2 regions of the Halobacillus seohaensis genome follow, and region 2 is predicted to be linked to the other one. Evidence: riboswitches for the same ligand, from Rfam matches in the RefSeq annotation. Region 2 holds a riboswitch; the other holds the start of a gene.
What was found. Region 2 has a riboswitch for lysine ahead of ACFQIC_RS19665 (Na+/H+ antiporter NhaC family protein). Riboswitches for the same ligand answer to the same signal wherever they lie in the genome.
Positions count from the first base shown of each region.

Region 1: another riboswitch for lysine. It lies ahead of dapA (4-hydroxy-tetrahydrodipicolinate synthase); the one in region 2 lies ahead of ACFQIC_RS19665 (Na+/H+ antiporter NhaC family protein).

Region 1 covers NZ_JBHSZV010000053.1:12,280-19,507, forward strand. Annotated here, with positions in the region: gene ACFQIC_RS18240 (cytochrome C oxidase subunit IV family protein) at 289-528, opposite strand; gene qoxD (cytochrome aa3 quinol oxidase subunit IV) at 574-945, opposite strand; gene qoxC (cytochrome aa3 quinol oxidase subunit III) at 947-1,552, opposite strand; gene qoxB (cytochrome aa3 quinol oxidase subunit I) at 1,554-3,491, opposite strand; gene qoxA (cytochrome aa3 quinol oxidase subunit II) at 3,519-4,484, opposite strand; lysine riboswitch at 4,851-5,029, shown strand; gene dapA (4-hydroxy-tetrahydrodipicolinate synthase) at 5,156-6,043, shown strand; gene ACFQIC_RS18270 (divergent PAP2 family protein) at 6,860-7,228, opposite strand, start outside.
Region 2 covers NZ_JBHSZV010000062.1:76,281-83,508, reverse strand. Annotated here, with positions in the region: gene ACFQIC_RS19690 (hypothetical protein) at 1-412, shown strand, start outside; gene ACFQIC_RS19685 (sulfite exporter TauE/SafE family protein) at 978-1,793, shown strand; gene ACFQIC_RS19680 (bifunctional metallophosphatase/5'-nucleotidase) at 1,805-3,196, shown strand; gene ACFQIC_RS19675 (HD-GYP domain-containing protein) at 3,319-4,404, shown strand; gene yunB (sporulation protein YunB) at 4,456-5,244, shown strand; lysine riboswitch at 5,299-5,480, shown strand; gene ACFQIC_RS19665 (Na+/H+ antiporter NhaC family protein) at 5,672-7,228, shown strand, end outside.

The DNA.
Region 1 (7,228 bases), on a different contig from region 2:
TTATATGGCAAAGGGGCGGAGGGAAACGGTGAGACTCCTATGGGATGTGCGGGACAGATGAGACCCCACAGGACGAAGTCCGAGGAGGCTCAGCGCCCGCCCCATGGAAAGCGAGCCGTTTCCCGCAGCCACAAAATTCACACAAACATATCGAATTCAAGTCTTCAACAATCCTTCTGGGTTTAAGTGCATTTCTTCACAAACTTTAATTATTATTTGCAATAGGTAAGAACTTGTTAATAAAAAATGCCCTCTTCCCCGTTTTCAACCGGAAAGAGGGCATTTGTTTTATTTTATAGCCTTTTTAGGGGCTGATTGAACACAAAGCAACTGCATCATCGCTTGAGAAAAAGCAAAGGCTGCTAGGACAAATAACAATGGTCTCGGTGTATAACTTGAATATAAAGCTCCCCATAAGGAAAAAGATGTCAACATAATGCAAAGTATAAAACCGATCATGTGTTTCCTAGACAAAATCTCGGCCGCATCATCATTCTCTTGGTTGTATAGATTTTCATTAATTTTCAACTACATCACCCACCAAATTTATTAAAAAAGCTTAATGCCCAACAGTTAATGACTTTCGTGTTCTCCCTGTTCTTCTTGTTGCTCATGCTGTTCATGTTCGCCATCATCATGATCATGTGTGAACCCAAACGACATCGTAAAGAGAGAACCGGCAACAACAATGGCCGCTAGAACGGCTCCGTGAAACATCATATTCCATGGAACATGACCGTTATGGCTGTCGGACTCGACGACATGCATAAACATAAACAGCTGGATCCCTGCCTGAATAACTGCAAGAATCATGATTCCAGAGATCACCCACATCTGAGATAGATTAGATTCTAAGGCCACCCAGGCAGCCAAAAGCGTTAAAGCAATCGATAAAATAAAGCCTATGACGTGTTTAGCAGGAATTCGTTTATTATGATCTGTCATATTAAACCACCATCCCAATCAAATAAACACTTGTAAAAATAAAGATCCATACGACGTCTAAAAAGTGCCAGTATAGGCCGATAATAAAGAACTTCCGACTCGTCCTTGGTGTAAGGCCTCGTTTTGTTAATTGGATGAGTAACAGGATCACCCAGCCTATACCAAGCGTTACGTGTAGCCCGTGAGTACCAGCTAATGTGAAGAAAGCAGACCAATAAGCACTGGACTGAAGAGTCGCTCCTTCGTGAACATAATGGACAAATTCATAGATTTCAAAGCCAAGGAAGCCAAGACCAAGAACTAATGTAACGATCATCCAGTTCCTTAGTGCTTTCACCGATCCTCTGCGCATTTCGTGAATCGCAAGACCACAAGTGAAACTACTCGTTAACAGAAGGAATGTCATCATCAGCACAATACCAGGTTCAAATAATTCCCCTGGAGGTGTAGCATCAGCTGTTCTTCCGAATAATACGGCATAAGTGGCAAAGAGCGTTGCGAACAATACAATTTCAGCCCCTAGGAATATCCAGAAACCAAGAATACTCATTTGACCTTCCTGTGTTCTATATTCCAATGGGCCAGTTTTCAGCTCATGAGAACTCATATTATAACCTCCTTGCCGAGCGTTCGGTACGCTTAATTTCGTCGACTTCTACATGGAAGCCTTCATCATAATCAAAGGAACGGATAACCATCATGACAATGACGGCAGCTAAACCTGCAATCGCCATCCACATCCATTCAAATACAAGTCCAAAGCTTGCAACGAACATAAAGGACATCATAATGAATGGTTGACCTGTATTACTAGGCATATGAATCGGTTCAAGTTGATCCTCTTCATAAGTTGTTTTTCCTTCATCTTTCAATTTTACATAAACATCATGACTATCAATATGCGGAAGCGTTGCAAAATTGTAAAAAGGTACGGGAGTTGGCGTGGCCCACTCAAGGGTACGTCCTTCATCCCAACTATCACCAGTTTTCTCGCGTTCACTGTAGCGATAACTATAAACAATCGTGAATACAAATATGGCAAAACCAACACCCATTCCTAAAGCACCTACAGTAGAAATGATGTTAAGCGGCATCCATTCCGGAATAATTGTAAACACACGACGTGGCATACCATTTAGCCCCGCAAAATATTGAGGGAAGAAGCAAACATGGAAGCCAATGACAAAGAACCAAAAGCTGTACTTCCCAAGTCTTTCATTAAGTTTGTGGCCAAACATTTTCGGATACCAAAACACAAGTCCTGAGAAACAAGCAAATACCGTACCGGCAATTAGTACATAGTGGAAGTGTGCCACTAAGAAATAGGAGTTGTGGAACTGATAATCGGCAGAAGCCATTCCGAGCATTACACCTGTAACGCCACCGATAACAAAACTCGGAATAAACGCAAGTGCCCACATCATTGCTACTGTGTTTTTTATTCGCGATTTATACAATGTCCCTAGCCAGTTGAATATCTTCACACCAGTAGGAACTGCGATTAACATTGTCGAAATAGAGAATACTGAGTTAACAAATGCGCCGGCACCCATGGTAAAGAAATGGTGTACCCATACGAGGAAGCTTAACCCAGCAATCAAGATAATCGCCCATACCATCGCTTTATAACCAAACAACTGCTTACGCGCGAAAGTTGAAATCACTTCAGAGAAAATACCAAACGCAGGCAAAATAACGATATATACTTCAGGGTGTCCCCACATCCAGAATAGGTTCGCCCACATCATTGGCATCCCTTCACCTGTTAACGTAAAGAACTGCGCACCAAAGATTCGGTCAAGCGTCATAAGGGCTAGAGCTACAGTTAAAATTGGAAAAGCAAAAACAATAATAAATGAAGTAATCAGAGTTGACCAAGTGAAAATTGGCATCTGAAACATTTTCATTTTAGGAGCTCTCATTTTAAGAATCGTCACCATAAAATTAATCCCTGTGGCCAAGGTTCCAATCCCGGAAAGTTGCAATCCGAGTAAATAGAAGTTCTGCCCGGGCCCGGGGCTCATCGCAGCACCGGCGAGTGGCGTATAACTTGTCCAGCCTGCATCTGGTGAGCCACCAATAACAAACGAAATATTGAACAACATCGCACCAAATAAAAACGACCAGAAACTAAGCGCGTTTAAATAAGGAAACGCCACATCCCTTGCTCCAATTTGAAGAGGGATAATAAAGTTCATCAAACCGATAAGAAAAGGCATCGCCATAAAAATAATCATGACCGTACCATGTGTTGTAAAAATTTCATCATAGTGTTGCGCATTCAAAAAATTCATATTTGGAAACGCTAGTTGTACACGCATCATGAGCGCATCTGCTCCACCGCGGAATAACATCGCAAGCGCACTTAATATATACATAATTCCTATTTTTTTATGATCAACAGTCGTTAGCCACTCACGCCATAACCATCCCCATTTTTTAAAATAAGTTAAAATAAAGAGAATAGCTATTGTAACAAGGGCAATTGAAACCATTCCCCCATAGATAAGTGGTTCACCAGTTACAAAAAATTCATCTAGTTGCATAGTTGCTCACCTGCTTTCTCTTCTATCTTAATGATTTTCATGGTCTTCATCATTCTCTTCATATATAAAATCTTCAGCATCTTGATGACTTTCTAAGTGCATCAAATCACCATACAAATCATAGTGTCGATTAACAGCGTAATCGCGTCCATCATTTGTACCATGGTCTACCCATGCTAAGTGAGTGGAAGAGTATTCAGCCTCTGTAGTCAGTCCTGGTTCTAACAATTCATCGTACTCTTCTTGAGTCAACTCAGGAGCTTGAGCTTTCGTCTCTTCAACCCAGCTATCGTAATCTTCTTCACTTTCGGCATAGACTTCAAATGTATGCTTCGTAAACCCTTCACCGTTGAAATTGGAATTTCTTCCGTCATAAACACCTTCTTCATCGGCTTGTAAGTACAGAGTGTTTTCCATCCCGGCCATATTATATTTCTGACCACCGAGACGCGGAATCCAAAGAGCTGCCATTGAATCAGCAGAAGATAATTTAAACTCAATCGGTCGATCCGTTGGAATGTGTAAATAATTGACGGTTTCTATGTCTTCTTCAGGATAACTGAAGAACCATTTCCAATCGGCAGCCGTTGCATAAATAACTAAAGGTTCCTGTTGTTCTCCATCCGAAGCTTCTGGAGGTTTTTCTAATTCATACAGTGAGTCAACGGTTGGAACACTCAAGGCAATAACAATAACCAACGGGATAACCGTCCAAATGATTTCGATCTTGTTATTTCCATGCATATCAGGGTCATAATCACTATTCTTACGACCTGGTCTATTTTCTCTGTATTTAATGACTACGTAGGCGAAGGCACCGAACACTACGACCACAATAAACAACATAAATATGAGGGAGTACAATATAAGATCATTTTGCGTTTGAGCGACTGGGCCTTTAGGGTCAAAGACGGCGAGTTCACTACATCCGCTCAAAAATAAAACAAGGCTGAGTGGCATTAAGAGCAGCCCTTTTATCAAAAGTTGTTTCATATTTTTCACTAGGGTTCACACTCCTTTATTCCTTTATATTTAAAGGCGTTAAGCCGAATATCATATTAACTCAACGTAGTATAGCAAAAAAAATCCGATCATAGATGACGTTAATAAAATTGTCATTTAACCATCACACTTTATTAAAAAATTAGACGCAAAATATTCACGAATTTGTAAAATCGTCATAAATTACATAGAGGTGCTTGTGAAAGGCCCATCGTTCTCTGAACCTTTTATGTTTCACATGAAACAATACCTTCCCCCTTATAAAAATCAAGAAAAATAATCACCCATGGCTTGTATCAGACGAGAATTTCTGTTATAGTTCAGTCAATTAAATACTTTCTTCCTTCATTTAATTGAAGAGAGGATAGAGGTGCAAACACCATCAGTATACAATAAGAGGATAATGAGATCCGTTGATTATTGTAAAAAGGGGTATTTGCCGAAGTTTCAAGAATCTCATATTCTTGAAATTGGTTCTGCTATTGAATAAAAACAGGACTGTCATATAGGAGACTATATGGAGGGCTATCTTACGGTGAAACAATGCAATAATTATTTGTTTCTACTGCAACAGCGAACCCTCGTTGTTGTTTTTTTTGTGTTTACTAGAGAATGGCCTTATCACCTCTATATTTAAAAATTTTACAAAAGGGTGTGAAGTTATGAATTTCGGCCAAGTCTTAACTGCCATGGTCACTCCATTTGACCAGAAGGGCGAAATTGATTTTAACGCTACGAGGACTTTAGTCAATCATTTAATCACGAACGGTTCGGACGGCTTAGTTATTGGTGGGACGACAGGTGAATCCCCTACCTTAACGACAGATGAAAAAATAGAGCTATACAAATTCGTTGTAACCATCGTTAATCGGAGAGTTCCCGTCATTGTCGGAACAGGGTCCAACAATACAAAGGCTTCTATTAGCTTAACGAAACAAGCTGAGGAAGCTGGAGTCGATGCCGTCATGCTCGTTACTCCATACTATAACAAGCCTTCTCAGGAAGGTTTATACCAACATTTCCAAGCAATTGCACAAGCCACACCCCTCCCTGTTATGCTTTACAACATACCTGGAAGAAGTGCGGTTAATATGGCTCCAGAGACGATCATTCGTCTTTCAGAGATTCATAATATCGTTTCTGTTAAGGAGTCAAGTGGTGATCTAGATGCAGTGTCAAAAATCATTGACCAAACACCAGAGGACTTCTCCGTTTACAGCGGAGATGATAGTATGACCTTGCCGATCCTATCGATTGGTGGAACAGGTGTTGTTTCTGTTGCTTCCCATATCATTGGGAATGACATGCAGCAAATGGTTCACAGCTATTTAGAGGGAGATGTCCAATTTGCAGCGACAACTCACCGTAAATTACTGCCAATTATGAAAGCATTGTTTGCTCAACCAAGCCCTAGCCCTGTAAAAGCAGCGCTTAATATGAAAGGGATCGTTGTAGGTGATGTTCGTTTGCCGATGCTGCCTTTGAACGCTGAGGAGAAAAATGAGTTAGAAAAATTTATACCTTTTGATCCGATAAAAAGTGTAGGTTAAATGTAGTTGATATTTATATGCAAAAACAAGGAACTTCCTAATTGTGTAAGTAGTTCCGATACCGTTTAGCACCATAAATAATAGTTGAATAGTAGGAAAAAACGCTTGGATTAAAATCCAAGCGTTTTTTATGGCTCTACAATATTTAATTAAATTGTGTGGTACCAGGTACCACACAATTTGGATTTTAATCTATCGGGTTCAGTTTTCGAGTACAAAATATGAAATAACATACGATTATCGGTATTTAACATATAAATCAGCATACAAAATCAGAGATAGTGCTTGAATTCGAGATGTTTGTGTGAATGTAGGGGCTGCGGGAAACGGTTCGCCCCTTTACCATATAAGTGTCTCGATACCACTTCAAGGCAGCCATTCCTAAGTTTGCATGCAAATCTTGATAGCGGGCGGTCCTATTGAAATCCTTGATATAGAGAGGTTCATTGCAATAGAATACGGATAGTGGAAGATAGTCCTTCTGGGAAAAGGATTCGTTTCTCACACATCGAAGGGGGACTTGGGAATCTCCCCGTTTCCTAGCCACCCACTCCCATCTATGAATAGCCTACAATTTGAAGAACTGAGGTTTCCGTCTGCCTCACAATGGCAAGGAGGGCCGGGAAATCGCGAGACTCCTATGGGATGAACATGATCGGTGAGATCCCGCAGGGCGCTAGCCCGAGGAAGCTCGCCACATGCCCATGGAAAGCGAGTGATTTCCCGGACCTCCAAACGCTTTCAACCATAACGGAAACAATATCTCTCGAAGCTAAGTCTTCAAGTAAAAGATGCTTTATTTGAAGAAGAAAATAGTCAGTTCTCTTTCCTGTCTTCCATCAGTGCGGAAGCTAAGCCATACAAAATTCCAAACACAGCACCTCCAATTACTTCAGTTGGCTGATGTCCAAGGAGCTCCTTTAAGTCTTTGTCTCGCTTTACATATTCCAAACTAGGAAAGTCACCTGAGATTGTTTCAATATTATCTTCAAGATCGTTCACGAGTCGAGCAATCTCACCAGTATGACGTCTAATCCCCTGTGCATCATACATCACAATGGAACCGAATACGACGGCTAATGCGGTCTCGATATGCCTTGTCCCACGGTTAGCAGCTACATAGGTGGCAAGGGAAGCAACCCCGGCAGAGTGTGAACTTGGCATCCCACCGGTTTGAAAAAGGGG
Region 2 (7,228 bases):
TCCGGCAAAACTAGGGGATACGGTTATTATTAAGCGATATCAAGGTCAAGAATTAGGCGTTTCGGCATACGGTTTAGAAAGAGGTAATAAGGCGGAAGAAGCCATGAAAGATGATGACATTTATGTAGAGCCAGACGAAGGCAAGGAATATTTACTAATCAAAACGAAAAGCACAGCTTACGATGCAGGATCAGAACCTCTTCAAGACTTTGGGGGTATCTTTAACCTGACAGATGGTGAAAAAGAATTTGATGTTGCAGGTTATATTGACTTGGACGACAAGGTAGAAACCCTAAGAACGGGAGATAGCCAGGAACATGTTTTAGTTTATGAAGTTGATAAAGACACGTCCCAACTGTTTGCCGTATATGATTCGTTGGATAATGGAGAAGTATGGTTCTCCTTAAATTAAAACAGCTATCCTTCAAGGACGGCTGCTTGTTTTTACGCTATTATACTTATCAATGAAAGTCTTCTGGTTTTTCCTTAACACATATAATAGGAAGAAACTCATCATCGGCACGTGCCGATATTGTGCCGATAGAGAAATAAACTATACGATAAAGTATGAAATTGAGTATTATTAAAAACGCTTTAAACGTACAAAAACATTACAAAATACGCAATTTCACAAACCTTAGTTAATTAAATTCGAGATGGAAGGTTCAATCGGATAATCTTATTAAATATAATCCGTACAGATTGAGTCTAACGGGTTTCGGTTTAATAGTACAAAACATTAATAACAAAGTTTTTAGCAGTCCAATTCGCATTTAAATTGGACTGCTTTTTTGTTGATATTTAGTAAGAGAGCAAAGGTTCCCGTCCAATCAACAAATCTCATTTCAGACAATACATTTCTTGATATCAATATCAGCCTGTATGTTTTTTATTCTTCAAATTGAGGGCGGGTTTTGTTTTCGTCATAGAAAACGTGATACTATAATATTATCTCTAATATAGATAGAAGGCTGATTATGTTAATAGTTCTTTCCATACTTATTGGATTTATAGCCGCTTTTATTGGAAGTGTAGCTGGTTTAGGTGGCGGTGTGATTTTAGTGCCAGTGTTACTCTTCTTAGGAGATCGCCTGGATGCTTTTCATTGGGTAACCCCACAATCAATAGTAGGTATCTCATTAGTCGTCATGATTTTCACTGGACTATCTTCTACGCTTTCATATTTAAAACATAAACGTGTAGACTTAAAAGTAGGATTCATTTTAATGATGGGCAGTATTCCTGGAGGGATACTGGGGTCCTGGCTTAATCAATTTTTTAAAACAGATGGATTTGCCTTACTCTTTGGAATTTTTATGGTCACTGTTTCTCTCATGTTTTTCTTACCAAGGAATCCTTCGAATGAGAAGGATAGGACGGGAGGAATTCGAAGAGAAAAAGTAATAGATGGACAAACATTTCATTATCACTTACCGCTTTTTATTAGTATAGGTTTTGGCTTGGGAGTAGGTGTGCTTTCTGGATTGTTAGGGATCGGTGGTGGATCATTAATTGTTCCTGCTTTGATCCTTTTATTTAATTTTCCTCCACACATTGCTACCGCAACTTCTATGTTCATGATATTTTTTGCAAGTATTACTAGTTCGGCCACCCATATTTATTTGGGACATGTGGATTGGGGTAATACTTTATTATTTATCCCCGGGGCATATGTTGGAGGAATGCTAGGAGCTGTAGTAAATCGAAAGCTCAACAGCCATGCTATAGAATGGTTCCTTAGAATTTTACTTATATTAATTGGAGTACGTTTGATTTGGGAAGGAATCGGATGAGGAGAATGAGAATGAAAGAAAAAATTTTTCTTTATTATACTAGTGACTTGCATAGCCATTTTGAAAATTGGCCGCAAATTGTAGGTTATTTTAATAAACGGAAAGAAAAGCATAAATTAAATAAAGAAACTTACTGGTTGTTAGATAACGGTGACCATGCGGATCGTTTCCATCCGATAACGGAAGGATTAATGGGAAAAGGAAATGTGGAATTATTAAATAAAGCAGGCTACTCTTTTGCTAATTTGGGTAATAATGAAGGGATAACTTTATCTCACGATGATTTGTTTCATTTATACGATGATGCAAAGTTCGATGTAGTTTGTGCAAACCTCAGCTCTTTAAAGGAGCCTCAACCTAAGTGGTTACAGCCTTATCAAATTAAAACGACACCACAAGGAACTAAAATAGCTGTGATGGGTTTAACGGCACCTTTTGAAACTTTTTATCGTATGTTAGGTTGGCAGATTGATTCGCCTATTGATACTTTGGATCATTACTATGAGGAGATAAAGCAGCAAGTAGATATTTTTGTTTTGCTTTCTCATTTGGGTATCTATGATGATGAAGAGATCGCAAAAAACTATCCAGCAATAGATATTATAATTGGTGGTCATACCCACCATTTATTTCAAAATGGTGAAAAATATGGAGACTCTGTATTAACAGCAGTTGGCAAACACGGAACTCATTTAGGAGAAGTATATTTAGAGTGGGATCATTCCAAACGTTGTCTAAGCAAAAGAGAGGCGTATGCTGTTTCTACAGAAAATATGAGGAAAAATGAGATTGTCACCGAAGAATTAGAGTCTATGAGAGAGCAGGCTGTAGAACATCTTAAAGAAACAGTGACAATTCTAGATGAACCCTTGAAAATAGCTTGGTTTAAAGAAACTACATTAATGAGTAGGTTAACAAATGGACTAAAAGAGTGGGCGAACGCTGATATAGGTATGCTTAATGCTGGAGTATTACTGGATCATTTAAATCAAGGTGAAGTCACTTATGAAGATATTCATCGAATTTGCCCTCATCCAATGAATCCATGTAAGGTTGAAATAACGGGTGATGAGCTGCTAGAAATTATTCGAGTGGGTCATACGAAGAAGCTAACTGAAATTCGCTTAAAAGGATTAGGTTTCCGGGGTGAAGTAATTGGTAAAATGATCTTTAGTGGACTGGAAATTGAAACTGTAATAGGGGAGGATGATGAAGAACGTGTTCGAACAGTTTCTTTTAACGGATCCCCCATCCAGCGAGACTTGACCTATTCCTTAGCTACTGCTGATACATTTACATTCGGAAGATTATTTCCAGAAATTGCGTATGCTAAAAAGAAGGTTTATTATATGCCAGAGCTGTTACGAGATGTGCTAGCGAAGGCTTTACTTGAAAAAAATTGAAAAATTGCATGGAATTTCTACAATTGCTATAATTAGATTTAAAAGCTGCCTAAGGCAGCTTTTATTATGAGTCATAATATATAATGTAGTGTGAAATAATTCTTACTGGAAAAGAGGTTTTTATGAAAGTCGTATATACAGCTCATTTACAACAAGGAGATACACTTGGAAAATCTATTTATAATGAGAATGGAAAAGTTCTTTTACGACAGGGAGTTACTTTTACTAAAAGTTTGATAAGAAGGTTGTTCGATTATCAAATTACATATGTTTATGTAGATGACCCTTTAACTTCAGATATTCAAGTCAACTATCCTATTAATGAAGAAACCCGTTCCAAGGCAATACATACGATTAAAAGATCTTTTCTTGATTTGCAAAAAAGTAATAATAATGATCAGAAAATATTATTTGAAAGAATATCCTTGGAAATGAATCAAACAGTAAGCACGATTGTGTCGGAGTTAAGAGGTAATCATGATACGATGTCGCTTTTATCAGATATCTTTGTATATGATGATTATGTTTTTACACATTCTCTAAATGTAGCAATGTACGCCATTGCTTTAGCTAATGAATTGGATTTACCGAATCGTAAAGTAGAAGAAATAGGTTTAGGCGCCATTCTTCATGATATTGGAAAAATGACGATTCCACGGAATATTTTATTAAAAACATCATCACTAACAGCTGAAGAGTTCACTTTAATCAAAACTCATGCTGAAGCTGGATTTCAACTATTGCGTTCTGTTTCTTCTGTTCCGCTCGTTGCGGCTCACTGTGCTTATCAACATCATGAGCGTTTAGACGGCTCAGGATACCCAAGAGGAATTACAGAGAAAGATATTCATTTGTATGGAAAGATTTTAGCGATCGCTGATGTCTTTGATGCAGTAACGAGTAACAGATCGTATAGGAGCGCCATGTTACCACATGAAGGGCTAGAAGTGCTATATTCTGGAGCAGGTACCCTATTCGATAGAAATATGGTAGCTGCATTCAGAAAGTGTGTGACCGTCTATCCTAATGGATTAGGAGTAGAACTTAGTGATGGTCGTAAAGGAATTGTATCAGCACAAAATGAAAATTTAAGTGATCGGCCTATCGTGAGAATCGATCATTATCAGTCGCAGGATACTCAAGAGGTTGATTTGTCAAAAGAGTTATCCTTAACCATAACAGACTGTCTCACAACTTCTGTAACTTAGTAAATAAACCCCTTTTACTTATCATATAGATAGGTCAGGAGGGGTTGTTTAATGGGGAAAAATAAAACGAGTCCACCACCTTCAGTTGCTAAAAGAATATTATTAACATTTGTATTTTTTCTTGTTGTTACAAGTCTTTGTTTATGGTTAATTGATAGAGGTATTACTCCGGCATTAGAAGGAATAGCAGAAACGAAAGCACAACAATTGGCAAGAGATGCTATTAATGAAGCAGTTAATAAACAAATATCAGAAGATCTAAATTTTGAAGACTTAGTAAGAATTGAAAAAGATAATGATGGTGATATTGTGTATATGGGGTGGAATTCAGTAGTTGTAAACAGAGCCCTTAGAAATACAACTTACAGAGTACAAAATTTTTTAAGACGTATGGAACTAGGTGAATTACCAATGGAAGATACCACCTTAGACCCAGAGATTAATCCGAATATGTCGAGAGAAGAACTAGGAGAGGAACCAGCAACATTGCTTGAGGTACCGATTGGTTTAGCGACAAATAATACGATTCTTGCTAACCTAGGGCCAAAGGTTCCCGTCCAGTTAAGAGTTATTGGTGATGTTCAATCACAATTTAAAAATGAGATAACAGAATATGGTATCAACTCAGCCCACTTTCAATTATCTCTTACTTTTGAGGTGAATTTGCGAGTAGTTATTCCGTTTTCCACAGAAACCACGACTGTAGTTAACGATATTCTCATAGATGCTTCCGTCATCCCTGGAGAAGTACCGGAATTCTACAACGGAGATGGAGGAGGAGAAGTCGAAGGGGGAAATAAGTCAACACCATTCTCAATTCCAATGACCCCCTTGCAATAAAAGAAATCACCTGTTAGAATGTGTAAGAATTTAATATGCGTGACCTTATCAGATCGGTGAGGTAGAGGTGCAGGCTTCATGAGTACCCAGTGGGAGTGTGACAACTAGGATCACTGGAGAAAGGGGATTCCCTGCCGAAGAAGATAGGAGTTGTCACTTCTTATCTTCTGGTATATGTCTGAAAAAGAAATATACTGTCATGCATGCTTTTGGGTGCATGGGGCGCTACTGATCGAAATGGAGGATAATCAAATTGCTACAAAGCAATGGTAGGTTATTTTCTATCATTGCTTTTTTGTATGCTTTTAACTATATAAGTCTAGCTCCGGCGCGTGTTCAGGCGCTTCGCTTTTCTAAATCCCTCATTTTCTTAAAGTAGATTCCACACCCCGTTATCATCATTAGATTTACGGAGGGGAACCACATTATGGAAGGAACTATTTTTTCACTAATTCCAGCATTATTGATGTTGATTCTTGTTATTGTTACAAGGAAAGTAATTTTGTCCCTAGGCATAGGGATTATTGTTGGTGCATTTATGCTAACAGGATTTAATATCGTGGAAGGTTTAGAACTAATTTGGATGAATTTTTATTCGATCTTTATTAGTGATGGAGTTTTTAACACAGGAAATCTATATTTGCTGACTTTCTTGCTTTTGTTAGGAGTGACGACCGCTTTTATGACAGCTTCAGGAGGCAGTCGTGCTTTTGGTAAGTGGGCTGTAGATAAAATCCAAACTCGCCGAGGGGCAAAGCTTGTTCCAGCATTATTAGGTATTATTATTTTTATTGACGACTATTTTAATGCTTTAGCTGTCGGCCAAGTTTCAAGACCAGTAACCGACCGCCATAAGATTTCTCGTGCTAAACTGGCTTATTATATAGACTCAACCTCAGCGCCGATCACTGTAATCTCACCCATTTCGAGTTGGGGTGCTTATATTATTGGGGTAATCGGAAGTATTTTAGCTGCTAATGAAATTGCAAATTATCAGGCGCTAGAAGCATTTGTTAGAATGATCCCTGCAAATTTTTATGTTTTCGCGGCTTTGTTCCTAGTCTTTTTAACGATCTTTATGAAACTTGATATAGGTTCTATGCGCCATCATGAACAAAGGGCAATGGACAGTGGAGAACTAATTGATCCTAAGAAAGGCGATGTTCCAGGCGATTTAAATGATCAATTTCAAGAACATAATCGAGGTCATATCTATCACCTAGTACTTCCAATAGTTGCACTCATCATAGGAACGGTATTCTCGATGGTTGTAACAGGAATTAGAAACACAGAAGGCGTTGTTGGCATTCTAAGTATTTTTGAAAATACTAATGTGAATATCTCGCTGTTTATTGGTGGACTTGTTTCCGTATTATTAGCAGCGGCTATGTATATTAAACAATCAGCTCCAAAATCAGGAATGGGACATGTGACATTTGAAGGTATAAAAGCGATGCTCCCTGCCATTTACATTTTGATTTTTGCGTGGATGATAGGGGATGTTATTGGTCAATTGGGAACTGGGGAATACTTGGCAGAGCTTGTTAACCAGTCATCGATTAGTTCAGCTTACTTGCCATTTCTCCTCTTTATTGTTTCTGGATTTATGGCACTCTCTACAGGTACATCATGGGGAACATTTGGTATTATGCTGCCAATTGCAGGAGAGATTGCCGCCGTTACCGATGTAACACTTGTGTTGCCAGCATTATCCGCGGTACTAGCAGGTTCTGTTTTTGGTGATCATTGCTCACCAATTTCAGATACAACCATATTATCCTCTACTGGAGCTGGAGCAAATCACATCGATCACGTGCTTACACAGTTACCTTATGCAATGATTGCAGCTTTAGCGGCATCTGTAGGTTACTTGATATTAGGCTTTACTGGTCAAGTAATTATGCCACTTATAGTTACTTTAGTAGTTGTCATTATAATAGGTATATTGATTCACTTTTCGAATCGATCGAAACAACTTAATGAG